DNA from 3 places in the Janthinobacterium sp. C22 genome. Region 1 is predicted to be linked to each of the others. Evidence: predicted binding sites of a transcription regulator. Region 1 holds the regulator's gene; each other region holds the start of a gene.
What was found. Region 1 encodes LexA, which represses DNA repair genes until DNA is damaged. Its sites were predicted from a motif close to ACTGTATNNNNATACAGT; they were not measured.
Positions count from the first base shown of each region.

Region 2: dinB (DNA polymerase IV) is a predicted target of LexA. The motif match lies at 6,160-6,177, and genes of this name have one in related genera.
Region 3: imuA (translesion DNA synthesis-associated protein ImuA) is a predicted target of LexA. The motif match lies at 3,514-3,531, and genes of this name have one in related genera.

Region 1 covers NZ_CP193659.1:2,372,645-2,380,486, forward strand. Annotated here, with positions in the region: gene folC (bifunctional tetrahydrofolate synthase/dihydrofolate synthase) at 1-34, shown strand, start outside; gene ACRHIG_RS10960 (SPOR domain-containing protein) at 283-1,050, shown strand; gene ACRHIG_RS10965 (CvpA family protein) at 1,071-1,559, shown strand; gene purF (amidophosphoribosyltransferase) at 1,598-3,121, shown strand; gene ACRHIG_RS10975 (cystathionine gamma-synthase family protein) at 3,164-4,405, shown strand; gene lexA (transcriptional repressor LexA) at 4,470-5,105, opposite strand; gene rpsF (30S ribosomal protein S6) at 5,381-5,767, shown strand; gene priB (primosomal replication protein N) at 5,788-6,087, shown strand; gene rpsR (30S ribosomal protein S18) at 6,113-6,403, shown strand; gene rplI (50S ribosomal protein L9) at 6,431-6,886, shown strand; gene ACRHIG_RS11005 (replicative DNA helicase) at 7,021-7,842, shown strand, end outside.
Region 2 covers NZ_CP193659.1:922,528-930,369, reverse strand. Annotated here, with positions in the region: gene ACRHIG_RS04175 (asparaginase domain-containing protein) at 26-511, shown strand; gene ACRHIG_RS04170 (TonB-dependent receptor) at 1,031-3,799, shown strand; gene ACRHIG_RS04165 (recombination-associated protein RdgC) at 3,933-4,829, opposite strand; gene dinB (DNA polymerase IV) at 4,946-6,130, opposite strand; gene ACRHIG_RS04155 (hypothetical protein) at 6,293-6,520, shown strand; gene ACRHIG_RS04150 (S9 family peptidase) at 6,517-7,842, shown strand, end outside.
Region 3 covers NZ_CP193659.1:4,450,667-4,458,508, reverse strand. Annotated here, with positions in the region: partial or broken gene ACRHIG_RS20815 (error-prone DNA polymerase) at 1-1,327, opposite strand, end outside; gene ACRHIG_RS20810 (Y-family DNA polymerase) at 1,330-2,715, opposite strand; gene imuA (translesion DNA synthesis-associated protein ImuA) at 2,732-3,475, opposite strand; gene ACRHIG_RS20800 (PspA/IM30 family protein) at 4,300-5,010, shown strand; gene ACRHIG_RS20795 (hypothetical protein) at 5,123-6,046, shown strand; gene ACRHIG_RS20790 (hypothetical protein) at 6,057-6,299, shown strand; gene ACRHIG_RS20785 (hypothetical protein) at 6,360-6,983, shown strand; partial or broken gene ACRHIG_RS20780 (hypothetical protein) at 7,064-7,165, opposite strand; gene ACRHIG_RS20775 (hypothetical protein) at 7,184-7,342, shown strand; gene ACRHIG_RS20770 (tetratricopeptide repeat protein) at 7,406-7,837, opposite strand.

The DNA.
Region 1 (7,842 bases):
CGTGATGAAGGCCCGAAAATCCTCACTTCACTGAAACGCACTCGACTGAAAATCACGCATGGGCTTGTTCTCGAAACTGTTTAAAAACAAGCAAGAATCCTCTGGCGAAGACAGCGGCTTTTATGTCCCTGGCGAAGCGCAGTCGCCGACCCGCAAGCGCGCCGCCAACACTTCCGGTGGCGGCGGATCGCGCCGTGGCGGCAAGGAAGCGCCGGACCCGGTCTTGCCTGAAAAAAGCGCGCACGCCGCCGCCTGGTCGGGGCCATCGCCCTGGCCCTGGGCGTGGCCGTCGGCTTGCCGATGCTGCTCGATTCCGAGCCGAAAGCCCCGTTCAACGATATCGCCATCGACATTCCGTCGAAGGAAAAGGCTGCGCCTGCACCGGCGCCCGTGCCGGCCGTGCCGGCCCGGGCGGCAGCGGATGGCCTGGACCAGTCCGAGGAAATCGTCGACGCGCCGCTGCCGCCCGCGGCCAAGCCGGCAGCGGCGCCGGCGCCCGTGCTGGCCGCCGCCCAGCCTGCGCCGGTCAAACCGGCCTACGTGGAACCGAAACCCGAGCCCAAGCCCGAACCGAAACCTGTCAAGGTGGAGCCGAAACCGGAACCGAAATCCGAGCCGAAGCACGAAGCCAAGCCGGAGCCGAAACACGAGCCCAAGCCCGAGTCCAAGCCGGAACCCAAGCATGAGGTAAAACCGGAAGCCAAGCCCGAAGCGAAGCCTGCCAAGCCGGCGCAATCGGCCGACGATGCCGCGCGCGCGCTGGCTATCCTGGAAGGCAAGCCGCAAGAAAAAGCGCAAGACAAGCCCCACGACGCCGGCAGCGGCAAGTTCGTGGTGCAGGTGGCGGCGCTGGCGACGCAGGACAAGGTCGATGAATTGCAGGACAAGCTGCGCGAAGCGGGCATCAAGTCGTACACGCAGAAAGTCTCCAGTCCGGCGGGCGAGCGCATCCGTGTACGGGTTGGCCCGTTCGGCAGCCGCGAAGATGCGGAAAAGACGCGCGCCAAGCTGCAAAAGCTGGGTCTGGGCGGCTCGCTGGTGCCGGCGTGACGATACAAGGCTGAACGCGCGTGACGATCTTCGATTACCTGGTGCTGTTCGTACTGGTGACGTCCGTGCTGATCAGCATGATGCGCGGCCTGGTCAAGGAAATACTGTCATTGGTCAGCTGGATCGTGGCATTCGTCATCGCCAACGCCTATGGCGCCACCCTGGCGAAATTCCTGCCGGAAGCCGTGCCGGGCGAAGCCATCCGTTTGCTGCTGGCCTTCGTGGTGCTGTTCATCGGCGTGCGCATTTTGATGGGATTGCTGTCCATGACGGTCGACGCCCTCGTCAAGGTGACGGGCCTGAGCCTGGCCGACCGCACCCTGGGCAGCCTGTTCGGCGTGGCGCGGGGCCTTGTGATCGTGCTGACCGCCGTCATCTTGTGTGGCATGACGTCCATACCGCAGCAGCCATTCTGGAAAAACGCGCAGCTCAGCCCGCTCGCGGAGCAGGGCGCGCGCGCCATCAAGCCTTATCTGCCTGCCGCTTACGCGCAGCATGTGAAATTTTGAATTTTTTTAAAATCAGTAGCACAGTTTAGGAGCACACCATGTGTGGCATCGTCGGCGTCGTTTCCCATCAACCTGTCAATCAATTGCTCTATGATGCATTGTTGCTCCTGCAACATCGCGGTCAGGATGCGGCAGGGATTGCGACCAATCACAGCAGTATGTTTTCCATGCACAAGGCCAACGGCCTCGTACGTGACGTCTTCCGTACGCGCAACATGCGTTCGCTGCAAGGCAATTCGGGCATCGGTCATTGCCGCTATCCGACGGCCGGTTCGTCGAGCGAAGAGGAAGCGCAGCCGTTCTATGTGAATGCGCCGTTCGGCATCACCCTGGCGCACAACGGCAACCTGACCAACTGGGAACAGTTGAAGCTGGAAATGTTCAAGAACGACCGCCGCCACATCAATACCGATTCCGATTCGGAAGTGCTGCTCAACGTGCTGGCGCATGAAATCCAGGAAGCGACGACGGGCCTGAACCTGGACCCGGAAGCCATCTTCAAGGCCGTTACCGTACTGAACCGCCGCGTCAAGGGCGGCTACGCCGCCGTCGCGCAAATCGCCGGCGTGGGCTTGCTGGCCTTCCGCGACCCGCACGGCATCCGCCCGCTGTGCCTGGGCATCAATGAAACGGAGCAGGGACCCGAATACCTGATCGCTTCCGAATCCGTGGCCCTGGAAGGCATGGGCTTCCGCTTCGTGCGCGACATCGGTCCCGGCGAAGCCGTCTTTATCGACGCCGACAAGCAATTGCATAGCGCCCAGTGCGCCGACAACGCCAGCCTGAACCCATGCGTGTTCGAGTTCGTCTACCTGGCCCGTCCCGATTCCGTCATCGACGGCGCCTCCGTATACGCCACGCGCCTGAAAATGGGCGAATACCTGGCCGAGAAGATCCGCACCGAACTGCCCGGCGTGCATATCGACGTGGTCATGCCGATTCCCGATTCCTCGCGTCCGGCCGCCATCCAGCTGGCCATGGCGCTGAACATCGAGTACCGCGAAGGTTTCATCAAGAACCGCTACATCGGCCGTACCTTCATCATGCCGGGCCAGGCGGCGCGCAAGAAATCCGTGCGCCAGAAGCTCAACGCGATCCCGTCCGAGTTCAAGGATAAAGTCGTGTTGCTGGTCGACGATTCCATCGTGCGCGGCACCACCAGCCGTGAAATCGTGCAGATGGCGCGTGAAGCGGGCGCGACGAAAGTCATCTTCGCCTCGGCCGCGCCGCCGGTCATCTACCCGAACGTGTACGGCATCGACATGCCGACGCGCGACGAGCTGATCGCCTACGGCCGCACGACGGAAGAAGTGTGCCGCGAAATCACGGCCGATTACCTGGTCTACCAGGATATCGGCGCCCTGAAGCAGGCGATCGCCGACGTCAACCCGGCCCTGGTCAACTTCGAGGCTTCGTGTTTCGACGGCGTCTACGTGACGGGCGACGTGTCGCAGGAATACCTGGACCGCCTGGAATATGCGCGCCACCATCCGAAGGCGGCGGCGCCCGAAGATACGCCGCGTTCCCAGCTGAACCTGAACCTGGCCACGACAGAAGCGTAATTATCTTGCCCGGCTAGCGCCGGGCTTTTTTGCTCCGCGATCATGAACGATAAAAAAAACTACGGCTTTACCACCACCATCCTGCATAACGACCGCCGCAAGGGCATCGAGCACGGCTCCCTGCACAAGCCCGTGCACACTTCCGTCGCGTTCGGCTATGGCGATGCGCGCCAGCTCGCTTCCGTGTTCCAGGGCAAGGAGCCGGGCTTCCGCTATGGCCGCCAGGGCAACCCGACCGTGTCCGCGCTGGAAGACAAGGTCAACCAGATGGAAGATGGCGTGGCCACCCTGTGCTTCGCCACCGGCATGGGCGCCATCGGCGCCGTGGTGCAGTCGCTGCTGCGCGCGGGCGACCATGTGGTGTCGTCGGCCTTTTTGTTTGGCAACACCAACAGCCTGTGGCAAACGGTGACGGGGCAGGGCATCGATGTATCGTTCGTCGACGCCACCGAGGTGGCCAACGTGGCGGCCGCCATCACGCCGGCCACGCGCATCGTGTTCGTGGAAACCATCGCCAATCCGCGCACGCAGATCGCCGACCTGGCAAAGATCGGCGAGTTGTGCCGCGAGAAGGGCATCTTGTACATCGTCGACAACACCATGACGACGCCGTATCTGTTCCGCCCGAAAGCCGTGGGCGCGGGCCTGGTGGTCAATGCCTTGACGAAATCCATCGGCGGCCACGGCAATGCCCTGGGCGGCAGCTTGACGGACACGGGCGTGTTCGACTGGACGCAGTATCCGAACATCTTTGAGAACTACAAGAAGGCGGCGCCGGCGCAATGGGGTATCGCGCAAATCCGCGCCAAGGCCTTGCGCGACTTCGGCGCCTCGCTGGGGCCGGAAGCGGCGCACCATATCGCCGTCGGCGCGGAAACCATGGCCTTGCGCATGGACCGCACCTGCTCGAACGCCCTGGCCCTGGCCACCATGCTGGCCGCCGATCCGCGCGTGGCGGCCGTGCATTACCCGGGTCTGGCGTCGCACCCGCAGCATGCGCTGGCGAGCGACCTGTTCCGCAGCTATGGCTCCCTGTTCAGCTTTGAACTCAAGGATGGCATCGACTGCTTCGATTTCCTCAATCGTTTGAATTTGGCCATTCCCGCGAGCAACCTCGGCGACACGCGCACCCTGGTCATTCCCGTCGCCCACACGATCTTCTATGAGATGGGTGCCGAGCGGCGTGCCAGCATGGGTATCGCCGAATCGCTGATCCGCGTCTCCGTCGGCATCGAGGACGAGGTGGATCTGCTCGAGGATTTCCGCCAGGCACTCGATGTATAAGTCGCCGGATAAATGAAAAGGGCCGCAACAGTCATGCTGTTGCGGCCCTTTTTCGTGCAGTCGTTTAATGCCAGCTGCGCATGAGTCCGACGGCCAGCCCTTCCAGGGCGAATTCATCTTCCGGCGATACGGTGATGACCTTGAAGTCGGGATTTTCCGGGAACAGTTCGATCACGGAACCCGTCTTCTTGTAGCGCTTGACGGTGACTTCGTCGCCGATGCGGGCGACGACGATCTGGCCGTTCTTGGCGCTGTCGACCTTCTTGACGGCCAGTAAATCGCCATCCATGATGCCGGCGTCGCGCATGGACCAGCCGCGCACCTTCAGCAGGAAGTCGGGCTTGGCCGAAAACAGGGCCGGGTCCACGTTGTAGCTCGCTTCCAGGTTTTCCTGTGCCAGGATGGGCGAGCCTGCCGCCACGCGGCCGATCAGGGGCAGCGACATCAGCAGCGCTGCCGGCACTTTCGATGGCAGGGCTTCAGCGGCCGCGCCGATCAGGCGGATGCCGCGCGAGGTGCCGGGCGAAATCTCGATGGCGCCCTTGCGGGCCAGGGCCTGCAAATGCTCTTCGGCCGCGTTGGCCGATTTGAAACCCAGTTCATTGGCGATTTCGGCACGGGTGGGAGGAAAGCCCGTGTTTTCAATCGCGTCCTTGATCAGGTTCAGGATTTGTTCTTGTCGTGCTGTCAGCTTGATCATGAGCGGTGGGTGCATACTGAAATGCTGTCTATATGAACAGACTGTATTTTTGTACAGTATCGCCCACTATGCAAGGGGATTTGCGTGTTTTCGGCGAATTTCGCAAGAAATACTTGTCCATGGGCGGAAAGCGCGTTTGCGCGCGGTCTTTTCGGGCGCTGGCGCAAGCAATGATTGAAACGTTTGCAAAAGGCGGTTATAATCTTCGGCTGACCTTCCCACACCCGTCTTGACGCCGGGGTGGGCGATTATCAATCCGACCTGAAGGAGTTTGCATGCGTCATTATGAAATAGTCTTTATCGTCCATCCGGACCAAAGCGAGCAAGTGCCCGCGATGATCGAACGCTACAAAGCCAGCGTAACCACCCGCGGCGGTTCGGTTCACCGCGTGGAAGATTGGGGCCGCCGTCAAATGGCTTACTCGATCCAAAAGCTGCCTAAAGCACACTACATCTGCCTGAACATCGAATGCGACAACGAGACCCTGGTCGAGTTGGAAACAGCATTCAAATTCAATGATGCCGTGTTGCGTCACCTGACCGTTAAAATGAAGAAAGCTGAAACAGCTCCTTCGCCGATGATGAAATCGGTACAACGCGAAGACGCGGCCAAAAGCCACCGCACCGAAGCACCAGCAGCCGCTCCAGCCGCAGCCGCTTAATTTTTGACCAGGATCGTGCGCTGAACCAGCTACAAGTCACCGCCATCATTGCCGAGCGCGAAATATTGCGCTATACCCCGGCAGGGCTGCCGATTGTGAATGCAGTATTGCAACACAGTTCGCAGCAGATGGAAGCAGGGATTGCCCGTTTGACCGAGTTTGATGTTGCCGCGCTAGCCGCTGGCGAAATTTCAGGCCGGTTCAGCCAGGCAAGCTTGGGCGGGGTGTATCAGTTCACGGGTTTCCTGGCCAGGAAGAGCCGCAACAGCAAGAGTTTGGTGTTTCACATCATTGATTTTAGTGCAGTCATTCCCGACTAGCGCATTTTAGATACAGGAGCCTGACATGGCATTCGGTAAAAAGTTCGACAAAAATAAGCTCAAGCTTAAAGAAAAACGCAAACAGCAAAACCCTTTGTTCAAACGTAAGAAGTTCTGCCGCTTCACGGCAGCTCACGTTGAGCAAGTCGACTACAAAGACGTCGACACGCTGAAAGACTTCGTCCAGGAAAACGGCAAGATCATGCCAGCACGCCTGACCGGTACCAAAGCGCACTACCAGCGCCAAGTCGACACCGCAATCAAGCGCGCTCGCTTCCTCGCGCTGCTGCCATACACCGATCTGCACCACGCTTAATCGGTCAGATATTCCTGGAGAAGAACTATGCAAATCATTCTGTTAGAAAAAGTTGTAAACGTCGGTAACCTCGGCGAAGTCGTCAAAGTCAAAGACGGTTACGCACGTAACTTCCTGATCCCGCAACGCCTGGCACGTCGTGCTACGGCAACCGCTGTGGCTGAATTCGAAGTCAAGCGCGCCGAACTGGAAAAAGCTGCTGCCGCCAAACTGGCCGCATCGCAAGCCCAGGGCGAAAAACTGAGCGGCCTGACCGTTCAAGTTGCTCAAAAAGCTGGCGTCGATGGCCGTCTGTTCGGTTCCGTCACCAACTTCGACATCGCTGAAGCGCTGACCAAGCAAGGTTTTGCTGTTGAAAAAGCACAAATCCGCATGCCTACCGGCCCGCTGAAGATCGTTGGCGAGCACAACGTTTCGGTTGCTCTGCACACCGACGTGGTCGTGGAAGTGGTGATCGCTGTCGTTCCAGACGCGAACGCGTAATCGTCTGCGGGCCTGGCCCGCAAGCGCTGCCGCACTATGAAAAGCCGGGTTCGCCCGGCTTTTTTGTGGCCTTTTTTCGCTCATTTTCAGCCCTTTATTTTTGCCGGCACGCCGAAGCGGGTATAATTCGCGCCATGAACGCCCCCTCTGATCCGCAACTGGATTCCCTCCGTATTCCGCCGCATTCGATCGAAGCAGAACAATCCGTCATCGGTGGTCTGCTGCGCGACAATGCCGCCTATGACCGCATCGCCGACTTCATGCATGCGGAGGATTTCTATCGCTATGACCATCGCATCATCTTCGAGCAAATCGTCAAGATGGTTAACGCTTCCAAGCCAGCCGATGTCATTACTGTTTTTGAAACCCTGACCCAGCTCGGCAAGGCCGAGGACGTGGGCGGACTCGCTTACCTGAACGCCATGGCGCAGAACACGCCATCGGCCGCGAACATCCGGCGCTACGCCGAGATCGTGCGCGACCGCGGCGTGCTGCGTAAACTCATCACCGTCGCCGACGATATCTCCGGCACGGCCTTCAGCCCGCAAGGCAAGGAAGTCAAGCAGATGCTTGACGAGGCCGAATCGAAGATTTTCGCCATCGCCGAAGAAGGCGCGCGCGGCGCCCAGGGCTGGACCGCCATCCAGCCCCTGCTGACGCAGGTGGTCGAGCGCATCGACGAGCTGTACAGCCGCGACAACCAGAGTGAAATCACGGGCGTGCCCACCGGTTTCATCGACCTCGACCGCATGACCTCGGGTCTGCAGCCGGGCGACCTGGTGATCGTGGCGGGCCGTCCGTCGATGGGCAAGACGGCGTTTTCCGTCAACATCGGCGAGAACGTGGCCATCGACAGCGGCTTGCCCGTGGCCGTGTTCTCGATGGAGATGGGCGGCGCCCAGCTGGCCATGCGTATGCTCGGCTCCGTCGGACAGCTGGACCAGCACCGCCTGCGC
Region 2 (7,842 bases), 1.5 Mb from region 1:
TCTCCACTGACATCGTGACCACATCATGACTTTGCGCATACTCGCCACCGGCGGCACTTTCGACAAACACTACAACGAATTGAACGGTACCCTGGGCTTTTCCGACAGTCATTTGCCGGCAGCGATTGCCCGTGCGCGCATGACGGCACCCGTGGCGCTGGAGCAACTGCCACTGCTCGACTCGCTCGACATGCAGGATGCGGACCGCCAGCGCGTGCTGGCCTCGTGCCGCGCGGCGCAGGAAAAAGCCATCGTCATCATCCACGGCACCGACACCATGCGCGAAACGGCGCAAGTGCTGGGCGCGGCGAACCTGCAGCAAACGGTGATTCTCACGGGCGCCATGATTCCCTACGAAATCGACAATTCCGATGCCCTGTTCAACCTGGGCTTTGCCTGCGGCGTGGCGCAAACCTTGCCGGCCGGCGTGTACGTGGCCATGAACGGCCAGATCTTCGCTTGGGACAATGTGCAAAAGAACCGCGCCGCCGGCGTGTTCCAGCCCTTGTAAACGATGACAAAGCACAGGGGCACAAACCGGCCGGCAACGGCCTGACCGACACTCTGTCACAATTCGACCCGCCCGCTTTCAGCGGGCTTTTTTTACGTTTTTTAACCTTTCAGAAATTCTGCATAGCAACACTTTTCCTCGAATTATTGTAGGCAAAACATCGAATTGCCAATACAATAATTTTATGTTGTAAAAAAACGCCATTCATCATTTTTTAAAACATCGATATATTGAAATATAAAACTGTAATTTAACAAATAAATCAAACATTCTTCAGTATCTACAATTTATTGCCAAATCGGACACGGTTGACATGCATTTTTCCTTGCTGAGAAGACATAATGTTTGCCTCGACAAGTCAAAAGTGCATTTATAACAATATTGCACTAAGTAGTCTTCCACCTCCCCCGACGTGGTTCCGCCTACCGTACACGCCTCCGCTGGCCCTCTATCCGATGGCCTGAGCGGTGCTCGTGTACTGCTTGTCGTTATTAAAACTACTACGGAGTAATTGTTACAATGGCATTTAAAGAAAAAATCGGCGTACGCAGCGTACGCCTGGCCCTGACCGTACTGGCAGGTAGCGTCTTGTTCTCCGGCCAATCCATGGCGGACGAAGCAATTCAAAAAGTGGAAATTACCGGTTCGAGCATCAAGCGTATCGCTGTCGAAGGCGCCCTGCCTGTGCAGCGCCTGTCGCAAGAAGCGATCGCCAAATCGGGCGCCACTTCGGTAGCCGACCTGATCCAGGCCCTGCCAGCCATGCAAGGCTTCACCATCGGCGCAGTCGCTGCCGGTTCCGATTCGGGCGGCAATACCAGTGCATCGCTGCACGGTATCGGCGAGTCCTATACCCTGGTGCTGTTGAACGGCCGCCGCATCGCGCCACAAGGCTCCGGCACCACGGTCAACCTGAATGCCATCCCAATGAGCGCCGTTGAGCGCGTCGAAATCCTGACCGACGGCGCTTCGGCCCTGTACGGTTCGGACGCCATCGCCGGCGTACTGAACTTCATCCTGAAGAAAAACCAGCAAGGCGCCACCCTGGAAGCCACCTATGGCGGTCCGGAAGACAAGGGCGGCAACGCCTGGAACACCAGCGTCACCTACGGTTTCGGCGACCTGGACGAAGACCGCTTCAACGTGCTGCTGTCGTACCGCCACGACGAGCAGTCGAAACTGCGCGCCACCGACCGCAAGTTCGCCGCTACCTCGTATGTGCCATTCAGCCGCAACGGCAACAACTATGTCTGGGACCGCACCAGCACCTCGGCCTCGCCAGCAGGCGCCACTGTTGCATACAATAGCGGTGCTAAATCGACCGCCTTCACGCCTTACCTGGCGATGAACGGCAAGTGCCCTGAAGACTCCTACAAGACGACCAGCAATACGCGCGCTTGCGGCTTCGACACGGGTTCCACTGTGGAAGTCGTGCCGCAATCGAAACGCGACAGCCTGTTCTCCAAAGCAACGTACAAGCTGAACGACAACCTGAACGCGTTCGCCGAACTGGCCTACTCGCGCTATGACCTGACGGCGCGTATCGCCGCCAATCCGATCCCCATCTCCATCGCGCAAACGGTGAAAGATCCTGTCACAGGCGTTGAAAAGCTGGTGTTCAGCAATCCATCTGCCTACGCTAACTACGTACAGCCCTACCTGTCGCCAGCGCAACAGGCAGACATCAAATCGATCACGGCCAACTACCGCAGCACCGACTTCGGCCTGCGCGCCAGCAACACCATCACCGAGACCAAACACATGGTCATCGGTGTGGAAGGCGAACTGGGTGCGTGGAACTTCGAAAGCGGCCTGACCTGGTCGCAAAACTCGATCGATGAGCGCTACACAGGCGGCTACCAGAAAAACCAGGCATTCAAGGACATCCTGGCCAATCCGGACTTCAATCCGTTCGCAACGACGCAAAAGCCATCCGTGCAAGCACAGGTCGCTGGCGCGCAGTTCGTCGGCTCCGTGCGTACCGCATCGACCACGATGCGCGGCATCGATACGCACGGCTCGCGTGAATTGTTCAGCCTGCCAGGCGGCAAAGCCAGCCTGGGTATCGGCGGCGACTATCGCACCTATATCTATGAGCAATCGCCAGGCGCCACCGGCGATGACATCTACAGTTTCAACACCAAGGCCGCCTACGACATGAGCCGCGACACCTACGGCGCGTTCGTCGAGTTGCTGGCACCGCTGACCAAGTCGTTCGAAATGACCGTCGGCGGCCGTCACGATACCGTCAAGGCAATCGATGACAAGCTGTCGAACAAAACCATCGGCAAAAAAGACAGCGCCAATACCTACAAGGTATCGGCACGCTGGCAGCCGGTACAGACCGTACTGATCCGCGGTTCCTACGGTACGGGCTTCAAGGCGCCAAGCATGCTGGAGATCGCTCAGCCACTGGTCAACGCCAGCTTTACCGCCAAGAAATTTGACTGCCCATACCCAGGTAACGCACTGTGCCGCGCGGAAGCCACGCAATACAACGCCGTATCGCAAGGCAATCCAGATCTGCAATCGGAAAAATCGAAGCAGTTCACCCTGGGCTTCCGTGTCGAGCCTAGCTCGGCCTTCTCGTTCGGCGCCGACCTGTGGGATGTGAAACTGCGCAATGCCGTATCGGAAATCACCGAAGAGCAGGCATTTGCCGATCCGGTCAAGTATGCAACAAGCTTCACGACCTACCAGGAGCCATCGACCGGCGATACCTACTACGCGTTCAAGAAACTGTCGGTCAACGTCGGCAAGAAGGAATACCGTGGTATCGACTGGGATCTGTCGGCCAACCACAAGTTTGACTTCGGCAAGCTGACCGCCCAACTGAGCGGCACGCACATGTTGCACGCCAACTACACCAAGGCAGGCAGCGATAACGTGTTCACCAGCAACATGAACTTCTTCGGCGACACCAACGAAGTCACGTTCCGCAACCTGATGAAGCTGACGACGACCCTGGATACGGGCCGCCTGAGCAACACGGTCACGGTCAACTACCGTAACGGCTACACCGACGCAGCCGCTACCGTGTACAACCTCGCTACTCAGAAAGAAGAGAAAAACTTCCGCCTGCAAGTACCGTCGTACACCACGTTCGACTGGCAAGCACGTTTCGCCTTTGACAAGCAAACCACGATACGCGCAGGTATCAAAAACCTGTTCGACCGTGCACCGCCGCTGTCGCTGCGCGCGTCGTCGGGCCACCAGGTCGGCTTCGACCCACGCTACGCCGATCCAATGATGCGTTCGTTCTACATCACCGGCAACTACAAGTTCTAATTTGACGTTGTGAATTAGCTTGTCTGGAAAGCGCCTTGCACTTCACCGTGCAAGGCGCTTTTTTTATGCGCCCGCATATTGCACAGACGAAAAAAGGAGCCGAAGCTCCTTTTCCATACCGATATAACTGCTTTTATGCAGTCGCTTCGCCGCCCAGCGCTTCGACCACGTCGGCCATCAGCTTGGAGAGCTCGCCCGTCATCAGCATCACGTCGCCGTCGAAACGCTCTTCGTCGTTCTTCGTGCTCGATTCCGTTTCCTTGATCACGTCCAGCGGCTTGACGCTCTTGATCGCCAGCGACTCCGTCAGCACGAACGAGATCTTGTCGTTCCACGTCATGGCCAGGCGCGTGCACTGCTTGCCGGCCGCGATGTGGCGGCGCACGTCGTCCGCTTCCAGCGTGTGGCGCACATAGCGCACGGTGGCCTTGCTCTCGCCCGTGGCGCGCAATTCCGTGTCCATGTCGACCGTGAAGCCGGCCGGCGCGTCGTCGGCCTGCAGCCATTCCGTCATCACCGCTACGGGTGAGCGCTGCACGCGCAGGCTTTCCAGCGGCAGTTTATCGACGGCTTTCAGCAGCAGCTTGATGACTTCATCGGCCTTCGCCGGGCTGGCGGCATCGACCACCAGCCAGCCGTTGACGGGGTCGATCCACGTCCAGACGTTGCTGCGGATGCTGAAGGCGCGCGGCAGCAGCTCGTCGGCCACGCGTTCCTTCAATTCCTTCATGGCCTTTTTACCAGGCGCAAAGCCTTGCGCTTCTTCCATCTCGGCGGCACGGGCCTTGGCCACCTGGTTGATGACGGTCGCTGGCAGCAATTTCTTTTCCGTGCCCAGCAGGATCAGCATTTGCTTGTTGACCACGTGGACCAGGCCGCCGTTCGGGCGCGGCGTATCCCAGCCCTGGCGCATCAGATCCATGCTGGTCGCCGGCGTAAATTTGTTCGAGGACAAGGCCTCTTCCAGTTGTTCTGGCGTGTAAGCCCACGGTGCGGGCAGGCGGTAAATCTGAAGATTCTTGAACCACATAGTTTTTGTCTTCCGTTTGTTTCAGTAGTGCCAGGGGAACGCCATTCTACACTTTCGACGTGAAAATGCCGTCAAAAGCGCCGTCTGGCGCGGTATGTATCTTGTAGGAAACGCCGCTACAGGGCGGGAAACAGCTCCGCCTGGGCTGGTGCCTGCCGCGTCACGACGGCCGGATCGGACAAGGTCGAGATGCGCACGCCCAGCAGGCGGATTTTCTTGTCAAATGGCACGCGCCGCAAACAGTCGCGGCTGGCGCGCAGGATGGCGGCGGCGTCCGCCGTGGCGCTGGGCAGGGTGATGTCGCGCGTCACCGTGCTGAAATCCTCGAAGCGCAGCTTGATGCCCACCGTGCGCCCCGCCAGCGACTGCTTGTCGAGGTCGCCCGCCACGCGCGTGCACAGGCTTTCCAGCTTTTCCGACAGGGTGGCGCGGTCGCGCACCACCTGCAAGTCGCGCTCGAACGTCGTTTCGCGGCTGACGGACTTGGTTTCCCGGCTCGTCTGCACGGGCCGCTCGTCGATGCCCAGCGCCGCCTGGCGCAGCCAGCCCGTGTACAGGTCGCCGAACTGCGTGCGCAGCATGGCCATGTCGGCCCGCGCCAGCTCGCCGATGGTGACAATGCCCAAGGCTTCCAGCTTGGCCGTCGCCTTCGGGCCGATGCCATTGATCTTTTTCGCCGGCAAGGGCCACACGCGCGTTTCAATATCCTCGGGCGACAAAATGGTCAGACCGTCGGGTTTTTCCAGGTCGGAACAGATTTTCGCCAGCAATTTGTTCGGCGCCAGGCCGATCGAGCACGACAGGCCCGTCGCCTCGAACACGGCCGCCTTCAGGCGCGCCGCCATGGCCGGTGCCTGCTCGCCATGTTCCGTCAGGTCGACATAGATTTCATCGATGCCCACGTTCTGGATGATGGGACACAACTGCGCCACGGCTTGTTTGAAGCGGGCCGAATAGTCGCGGTAAGCCTCGAAATCGGCGGGCAGCAGGATGCTGTCGGGCGCCAGTTTCGCCGCCTTCATGATGCCCATGGCGGAAAACACGCCGAACGCGCGCGCCGCATAGGTCGAGGTGGTGACGACGCCGCGCCCCACATAGTCGCGCATGCGCGCGAATTGCCGCGTGCCGTCTTCCTGCAGCACGGGCTGCTGCAGCCGGCCGCCGCCGATCACCACCGGCTCGCCGCGCAATTCGGGATATTTCAGCAATTCCACGGACGCGAAGAAGGCGTCCATGTCCAGGTGGGCTATCCAGCGGCGGGCGGCAGGCGGCTCGGGAAGTGGGGAGGCAGATGTGGTCAAGGGCACCTCGCGGCGGAATGCAGTTAAATACTGTTGTTATATACAGTATCGCTGGAAATGCCCGTGGATGCAAGCGCCGCGCCGTGTTGACTGAAATCATGATTGGCTTTTCTATTTAGCAAGAATAGAATTGCTGCACAACAACGAACCGAAGGAGTTGCCTTGTCCACCGCACATCACGCCTTGCGCCGCATTGCCGCCTGCTCATCCATCCTGCCGGCCCTGCTGCTGTCCACGCTGGCGCCATCCGCGCTGGCCGCCGACGCCACCACCACCGCTGCCACTCTGTCCGCGCCCATCGCCGCCAAGACGGCCTGGCAGGAAACACGCCACGGCACCGTCGTCACGGACGACTACCGCTGGCTGCAAAAAAGACCGATCCTGCCGTGATCGACTACCTGAATGCGGAAAACGCCTATACGGCCGCCGTCACGGCCCCGATCCAGCCGCTGGCTGACAAGGTGTATGCCGAAGTCAAGGGACGCATGCAGGAAGTGGACCTGTCCGTGCCTGCGCGCCAGGGCAACTTTTACTATTACACGCGCGTGGAAGCGGGCAAGCAATATCCGATTCACTGCCGCCGCCCCGTCGGCGCCGGCGGCGCCTACGATGCGCAGGCGTTTGAAGAAATCCTGCTGGACCAGAATCAATTGGCCGAAGGCCACAAATTCTTTGCCGTGCGCGCGTTTGCCATCAGCCCGAATGAACAATTGCTGGCCTATACCACCGACACGACGGGTTTCCGCCAGTACGAGCTGCATGTCAAGGATTTGAAGACGGGCAAATTGCTCACGGACAGCATGCCGCGCGTGACGTCCGTGGCCTGGGCGGCGGACAATGCCACCCTGATGCTGGCGCAGGAAGACGCCACCACCAAGCGCTCGGACCGCGTGTTCCGCCTGGCCCTGGGCGGCGCGCCGCAACAGGTCTACCACGAGCCGGTGGAACAGTTCGCCATCCATGTGGACCGCACGCACGACAGGCAGTTCTTCGTGCTCACTTCGGGCAGCACGGATACGAGCGAAGTGCTGCTGCTGCCAACGAGCAAGCCGCAAGGCAGTTTCCAGAGCGTGCTGAAACGCGAGAAGGGCCACCGCTACGGCGTCGAGCACCGCGACGGCCAGCTGTACATTCTCACCAACAAGGATGCGAAGAATTTCCGCGTCGTCAGCGCGCCCCTGTCTGCGCCGCAGCCGAAGAACTGGAAGCCCGTCGTGCCGCACAACAAGGATGCCGTGATCCAGTCCATCGACGTCTTCCAGGGCTATCTGGTGGTGATGGAAAAGGCGCGTGCCTTGAACCGCGCGCGCATCTTTGATTTTGCGCAAAAGAACTGGAAGACGGTGCAGTTCGACGACCCCGTCTACCTGGCCACGGCCGTCGGCACGCCGGAGTTTTCGGCCACGCAATTTCGCATGTCGTACCAGTCGCCTGTCACGCCGCCCACCATCATCGATGTCAGCATGAAGGATGGCCAGCGCACGGTACTGAAGCAGCAGGAAATCGTCGGCGGCTTTGACGGCAGCCGCTACACCACGCAGCGCCTGTGGGTGAAAGCGCGCGATGGCGTGCAAGTGCCGCTGTGGGTCGTCTACAAGAAGGGCGTCAAGCTCGACGGTTCCGCGCCGCTGCTGCTGTACTCGTACGGTTCGTATGGCATCTCGACGGAAGCCACTTTTTCCATCAGCCGCATCAGCCTGCTGGAGCGGGGC
Region 3 (7,842 bases), 2.1 Mb from region 1:
AGCGCGCGCCCTACATCGCGCAGGACACTGCGCGGGCGGTAGGAAATGACGACGGCAGTCAGGGCTGCTCGCATGCGGCCGTACTTGCGATAGATGTATTGAATCACCTCCTCGCGCCGCTGGTGTTCGAAGTCCACGTCGATGTCGGGCGGTTCATCGCGCTCGCGTGAGATAAAGCGCTCGAAGAGCAGGGTGCCGCGCGAGGGATCGACTTCGGTGATGCCGAGGCAGTAGCACACAGCCGAATTCGCCGCCGATCCGCGCCCCTGGCAGAGGATTTTTGCGAGCGGGCAAAGCGCACGATGTCAAATACCGTCAAAAAATACGGTTCGTACTGCATGTCGCCGATCAAATCCAGCTCATACTCGAGCTGTGCCTGCACGTTGTCTGGAATGGCGTGCGGGTAGCGCCAGTGCGCCCCAATATAGGCTTGTTCGCGCAGGTAGTTGGCGGGGGTCTGCCCCTCGGGCACGATCTCGCCTGGATATTCATAGCGCAGTTCATCAAGCGAGAAGGTGCAGCGCTGGGCCACGCGCAGGGTTTCATCGAGGGCGTCGCGCGGATACAGGTTACCCAGCCGTAAACGCGAACGCAGATGCGCTTCGGCATTCGAAGCCAGCTGATAGCCGCATTGCGCCACCGGCGTATTCAGACGAATCGCAGTCATGGTGTCCTGGATGATTTTCATCGAGCGCAGGTGCATGACAACATCGCCCGTGGCCACCACCGGCAGGCTGAACTCGGCGCCGATGGCTTCGACCATGGCGCGGTGCCGGTCATCCTGTGCGCGGTGGTGTAACGTCAAAGCGACGCGCGCGCGGCCCGGTGCGCTGCGCACCAGCCATTCGGCTTGCCGCTCGATCTCTTCATAGGGGGCGTTATATTTGGGGCACAGGATGAGCTGGCAGCCCGGCAGCCCTTTTAAGTGAGCGAGAGGCACGGTGGGGTTGGCGATGTCGCGCGGCCACACCAGGTAACTCCCCTTGTCGGCGCGTGTGCGCGCAGCGGTAATGAGCTCGCTCAGGTTGCCGTAGCCGTCGCGGTCCATGGCCAGGATCAGTACGATAAAAGCTGGCGTGCCGTCTTCCGGGGTCACTCTCATCTGGCTGCCAATGATCAGGTGGATGTTCCACTCCCGCGCGGCCACATGCGCCTTGACCACGCCTGCCAGGGAGCACTCGTCGGCCACGGCGATGGCCTGGTAGCCCAGCTGGGCCGCGCGCGCCACCAATTGATCGGGCGGAGAGGCGCCGTGCAGGAAGGAGTAATGGCTCATGCACTGCAGCTCGGCATAGTCGGGCAGCGTGGAAACTGGCAGTTTGTCCATGATCAGCCGAACATGCCGTGCAGGTACCAGCGGCCGTCGACTATCCGCTCCAGGTAGATCCAGTAGCAGGTGGCATCGCTTCCTTGCGCGATGTAATAGTCGCGGGCCGCGATTTGATCGTTCCACCAGCCGGCCTCAATGCGTTCCGGCCCCTTGAGCATTTTTAGTGGGGAACCATAGAAGGGACGTTCGCCGCGCAGCAGCAGCGGGATGGGTTTAGGTAGCAGCCAGAACGGGCGCTCAAACGCCTCATCCTCGGCGTTGACCGCCTTGCGCTTTTCGGTGGCGGCAGCCCAGGCATTGCTTTCCTCCGGCCGATGGTCGTGATGTTCGACAGGCGAGAGGACGTTGTCGCTGCCAAGACGGGCACTGAGTAATTCCAGCAGACGTTTATAATCGGCGGGACTGCCGCCCGGCTCGGGAAACAGGTCTTGTGTCGGCGGTGCCATTGCGGTGAGCAGGCGCGCCTCCAGGCGCAGGGCGATGACCGGGGCTACCAGTTCCGTGCGCGCCAGGCGCTCTTTCAGCAGCCGTATCAGGTGTTCATCGCGCCAGGTCGGCTCCGCCAATCCGATCTCGATCGGCGTGGGCGGGATCGCAGTCTTGCCGCGCTCATGCTCCAGCAGCAGAACAAAAACGCTCACCGCCTGCTGGCGCGCGACCAGCCAGCCGACAAATTGCTGCAGCAGGCCAGTGGCGCCGTCCAGCAGGGCATCAGCGTGTTCGATCCGGTCAAAGGTTTCGATGCGCGCAGAGAAGGTCTCGGGGATGGCGATCCATGCAAACAGTTCAGGAGCGAGCCCATAGGCACGGTCGAGCTCATCGAGCACTTGCTTGTTCATCCTGCGTTGAATGCCAGGGCGGGGCAGGCGCCGTAGCGCCGCCAGACGATCAGCACCAATGTCGGTGAGCCACTCCAGGTGATTTGCCGTGCCGGGCAGATACGCGCAGGGCATGCGATCGAGCTGGCGCTCGAGTGAGCGCATGTGCACGGTGCGCCGCAGAATGATCTGGCGTTTGGCGGGCTGCCAGCGCGACAGCAGCCAGGCCCCCATGGCCGTCGGCGCCGTGCCGAGTTGTGAAGTCACCCCAAGCGCTTGCAGGGCAGCGCGAATGCGCCGGCTGATGGCGGCGCGTCCGTTAAATAGGCGCAAGCTGGCGGTCACGTCGAGCAGCAGGCTGAAGTCGCCGGCATGCGTCACTTCCGGGGTGAACTGGAGGAGGGCGAGCGCGATGGCATTGCTGGCGATCTGTTCACGCTCAAGGCTGCGCTCCAGGATGGCGGTATCTGGCGAGACAGCCGCCACGCCGCCAGGGCGCATGCCGATACGCACGCCTTCGGCATAGGCTTGTTGCGAGACCGTGATAATGCGGCCCTTGTCGACCACCGCATACGGCCCCGGCTCACACCAGCGCGGCCTGAGGCATTCGAGAGGCAACAGTGGGAGGTGTACGCTGAACCAGAACCGCATTTTGATCGTCCAAAAATCGTTGACGGGCCGGCATGTCAGCCAGCGGGATAAAGAGTGGCGCCTCATGATGTGGGCCACGCCGTTTAACAATGTGAGTGGAAATGCCACCGGCGGCAGGGCGCAATGCCAGGCGCAACGGCGCTGGTGACGCATCTGCCGCTGCGCTCATCGGCCGGACCAGCCAGAAGAACGTCTCGGTGGTCTGTGCCGCCAGATTGAGGCGCCGCAGTGCTTCGTCGCGGATATTCGTCTGCCACAGCAATACCGCACCGCAGCTGCCATTGCGCAGGATCTGCTCCGTGGACCAGAGCGCATCGGCGGTGCTGGGGGCGCGTATCCAGAGCAGGTTCGCGCAGCTCAGGTCCATGAACTTGCAGGCGGCGGAGTTGGGCAAGTACGGCGGCTGCACCAGGGCGATCCGACGTTGTTGCGACAATTGCGCCAGCACTGGCCGTAACAAGTGCATTTCCCCGATACCAGCTTGCTGAACTAGCAACTCCGTGAAGGTCGATTGCGGCCAACCGTTGCCCGGAAGCTCGCGATCCAAGGCGCTGTGACCGGTAGTGACGGTGCTGCTTGTTCCTCGACTCAGTTCACTTGCCCGCCAGACGTCACGCAGCAGGGCGCTATTGGCCAATGCGGTGGTGCTGGTGCGTTGAAGGGGCGGTGAAAGCATGGCGACTGGCGAGCGAGGTTATTGATTAGTCTCAAACTACTGTACATAAACACAGTATAGGCTGAGAACGTCAAAAACTGCAAGGTCCATGAATTTCTTGAATTGAAACTAATAGTTGCGATGGTGCAAGAGAGTAAATAGGGAAGCATCATTTCATATTTGTTGCTGCGCAAACTTCAGTTCGAGCTGCAAGTGCCCTCGGTGTGGTGCGGCGCGCTACAAGAATGTTCGAGAACACAACCTGACCATTTTGGTTTGTTCTGAGCACTGTGGGTGGGACTATCAATGCAGTTCTGGTGGTTATGCGCCTATAGGGCCAAAGCCCGAATTTTGAATCGGAAAATCGTTCTGGGCGGATAACAGAACTGGGTTTGAGCCCAAGATGAGTGGCCGGATATTTGGAGCGTTCCTAAAGTCGGTAAGTGTCGCCAAGGCCAACCTCCTGGCTGTTGGCCTGGTCGGAGAATTTGCCGCAGGTATGTTTCGAAATCAGTGCCCAGTTTGAGGAAAATACTCAATAAAACTACTTTTCAAAGGCTCACCATCGTTCCATGCCTGGTCCATCCCCTATCTGGGCGCACGGATGCCAACCGTGCCATGCCTGCGTCGCAAGCTCCACCCTCATTTTCATCTCCCTTCCGCTACGGTTTCACGTCCTTAGATTTCTCACGAGAAAGTGAGCCTTGATCCATCGCAAAGAGCATTGTTTTTACAGGATTGAGGATTGACTTTGCAGATAGTGGGATGCACGATGGATTCGCTATGGATGCACATTGGATGCAACTATAGCGAAGTACAGATGCTCGTTATTAGGGGGAATCGACATGTTTGGATTGCTGAAAAAAATCTGGATACAACTGACCGGCGTGCTGCATGATGTCGTCGATAACAATAGTGATGTCGGACGCATGGCGCGTCAGGGCGTGCGCGAACTGGAGCAACAGATCGGCAAGGCGGAGGACAGCATAGCTGCCGTCGATGCCGAATTGCGCCTGATGAGAAAGGACCATCAAACCGCCTTGAAGGACGCAAACAAGTGGGACGAAGTTGCCCGCACGGCGGCCAACGACGGCCGCCGCGAGGAGGCTCTGGGTGCGATCAATAACCAGGTGCTGGCGGAGGAGCGCGCGCAGGCGTATGAGAAGAACGCCAACGACCTGGCACCGTCGCTCACCGTGCTGAACCAACAGCTTGCCGAGCTGCGCATGCAGAAGCAACAGCGCGATACGGCCGCCACCCTGCTTGAAGCGCGCAGCAAGGTTGCCAAGGCCAAAACCAATGCGGCGCGCACCATCGGCAATGTCGGCCAGAACCCCGGCGTAGATTTCGAGGCGCTCGATCGCAAGGTCGATCGTCAGGAGGCGACAGCTGCTGCCCTGAGCGACATGGCGAGTGCGCGCGCGGCCGTCCATCCTGAACGGCATCTTGCAGATATTCGCCGCCGCGATTCCGTCGCCGCCAAGGCCGCCAAGTTGGGCCTGTTGACGATAGAGCCGGCTTCCTCAGGGCAGATTGTCGGAGATAAACATGAGTAGGCGTTCATACCTGTCACTGCTCCTGCTGGTGACGGATCCCGTGATCGCCCAGCCGCTAGCTGTATCCGCTATGGGTGGGGTTGGTTCGGCGATATGGCAGATATTGGACGTCTTGAGCATCGTCATATGCTTGGTCGGCCTGGGGCACATGTGTGTCATGTTTTTTCGCGTTATGACCGGCCGTTCGAGTGACGAAAACTTATTTGCCGCGGTACCGATAGTGTTGTCAACAGTATTCGGGAGGGGGTTTATCGGATTGATATTTGGTCGACTGGCTCAACAAGAGGACATTCGCCCCAGCCCGTTCTCGCAGCTGATCGAGTGGGTGGGCAACCACCGGAGCGGCCTGGCCCTTGGGGCCTGTAGTATCGCAGCGGCTGCCGGCGTTGCGTACATGGCTTACCGGGCGCACGACCGACGTACATTGTCGCGTAAGGCTCGCCGCCAGGTGCGTGAAGTGCTCAACGCCCTTGACATTGTCGAGCACTACCGCATGTACTGGGTCGGCACGTGTCCAGTGCACGAAGTCGCGAAGCGTCTCCGTTCAAGTCGCATCGAGACCCTCGATGCTACGAGGGATCAACTGTTGGAACTGCTGGAGCATACCCACAACGGTGTGCCGCTGGGCAACGAGATGCTGAAAAAATTCAAGCGCTTCAAAAACGACGTGGAGAAGATGGCCATCGACGGCGCCGACACACGAGTTGTATGGCCACCTGGCGCCGAGGTAGTTAACAGTTGCAGTGAGCGGCGCGATGGCGCTAAGTCGGGAGCCACCCTCAGTCAGGAACGGCCGGACCGGACTGGACGGCATGGTATCGACTGTGTTTCACGACCATACACTCAGTCCGGTGAACATGTTGCCGGTGGACTTAGCCTCGCTCCGGTCGGCCTTGTCCCCGCCGCAGCGACTGTGCGACAGGCCGATTTCACCCACGGCCACGCTGGATGCCGCATGAGCGATGACAGCGGCGCGGTATCCGGAAGGGACGGCTTAGGCTGCGGCGGTAACGAGCCTGATAGCAACTATCAGTAGGAGAAATTGGATGGACCCTACACAACCGCAAAACATTGTGGATGCATTAACCGAATTGAGCAGAACGAATGAAGGCAAGTCGAATACTGCGCGCCTGCGTGAAATCCTCCCTGTGGTTGAGGCCACGCTGCAATCAGGCGTCACTCTGGAAAAAGTGTTGCTGACCCTGAATGACCAGGGTTTCGACTTGTCGATGACGGGCTTCAAATCGGCGTTGCAGCGCCTCCGTAAGGAGAAACGGTCCAAAGCATGAGAGGGGTGCCGTAGTCGCAACTGCCCTCGGCGATTTGACACAATACTCAATCAATCCACCATGCCATTTCTATTCGCCCTTACGTTACTTGGATGGGCCCACATTATCGCGATGTTCCGAACGCTCATGAGCGGCCGCCAGCCCATCTTCCACGTGCTCGCCCTCTTCAGTTTTATGCTGGCCTTTCTGGACGCAGTCTACCTTTCTCCGCTTAACAGCCGAGGCGTGCCAGGTGATGCGCGTAACTGGGTACCGATGGCCGCGCTTGTATTCGGCCTTCTCAGCATGTTCGCCTTCGGATGGCAGTTTTACTCGATTTATCGCAGTGGCGGCGATAAAACAAAATCAGGATGGAGCTCCGGCTTGAGTCTGGTGTTTGTGGTCTTGGGGGGATACATGGCCGGCACAGCGGTTGACCACATGACATTTTTCAGCGATCCTAACAGCTCCGGAAAGGCTGCTGCCGACGCGCTCGGCGTGAAAGACGTTCAGTGTGAGCAGATGGTACTGGTGCGCCTGACCAGCACTGGAGCGGACTACCGCTGCCCCGTTTCGATTTCGCTTGGCGTCATGTCCTCGACGCCTTTCGTGCCCTGGCCATCGTATTTGCCCGGCCATAGCCCCGAACTGAAGGCCGCGATCGAAATGGCTTTCCGCGAGACGCACCGCCTTGACGGCAAGTAACAGCTAGTCATAGTGAGTGTTGTCAGTTTTCTGGCGCCGGTTGAGCGATGTCCATGCCTTGATGAGAGGATTGAGACGAAGGGCTTGCATTCGGGGCAACGAGCATGGCACTTGGCAACGCTCTTGCGTAACTTGGCCTCGCCAATACGGTTGACGAGCCACATCAGGCGCGCCCGATCCATGTCACTCTCAACCACAACATGGAATTGATCTGGCGGAAGTTCACCGATCATGGCGACATCCCGCGTCGTGCCGCTTTACTATTTCAAAAACTTCTCGTTGAACGCCTTTTGCCTTTGTTTTTCCACATGCTTGTCGTATCTGTCCATCGCCAACAATCCCGCGATACTCGCGAGTAGGAGGACGACGACGATCATAAGAATTTTACGCATTTGGCACCCCGACACAATTCACCATGTTTGCTAACTGGTTAGCCCGGCTTCCCGAAGTATCTGCAAAAAGATGTGCCCATCCTCTTCCTCGGTAAAGATTTCCTCACCGTCGAGCATGTACGCCTTGAGCAACTCTGAAATGCCTGCCTCTTCGTTTTTCAAGGCCAGTTCCGTCTGTCCAAGGCGATAATGCACAAACGGGTTCTCCTGGCCGTCAGGACCATTGAGCGCGTCGAACAATGCCTCGCGCGCCGCAGAAAAGTCCACAAGTTGGTAGAGCGCATCGCCGATCGACGCCTTCAGCCAGGTATACGCTTCCCAGTCAGCCTGCGGCGGAGGGAGCAGATCAAGGGCCTGCTTCCATCTCTCCGCTGCTTGGGTGAATTCGCCTTGATCGGCCAGGTCATTGCCCATTTCTGATAGCAAATCGATCTGCTTGCTTACATTGGAAGGTAAGTCCATTCAGT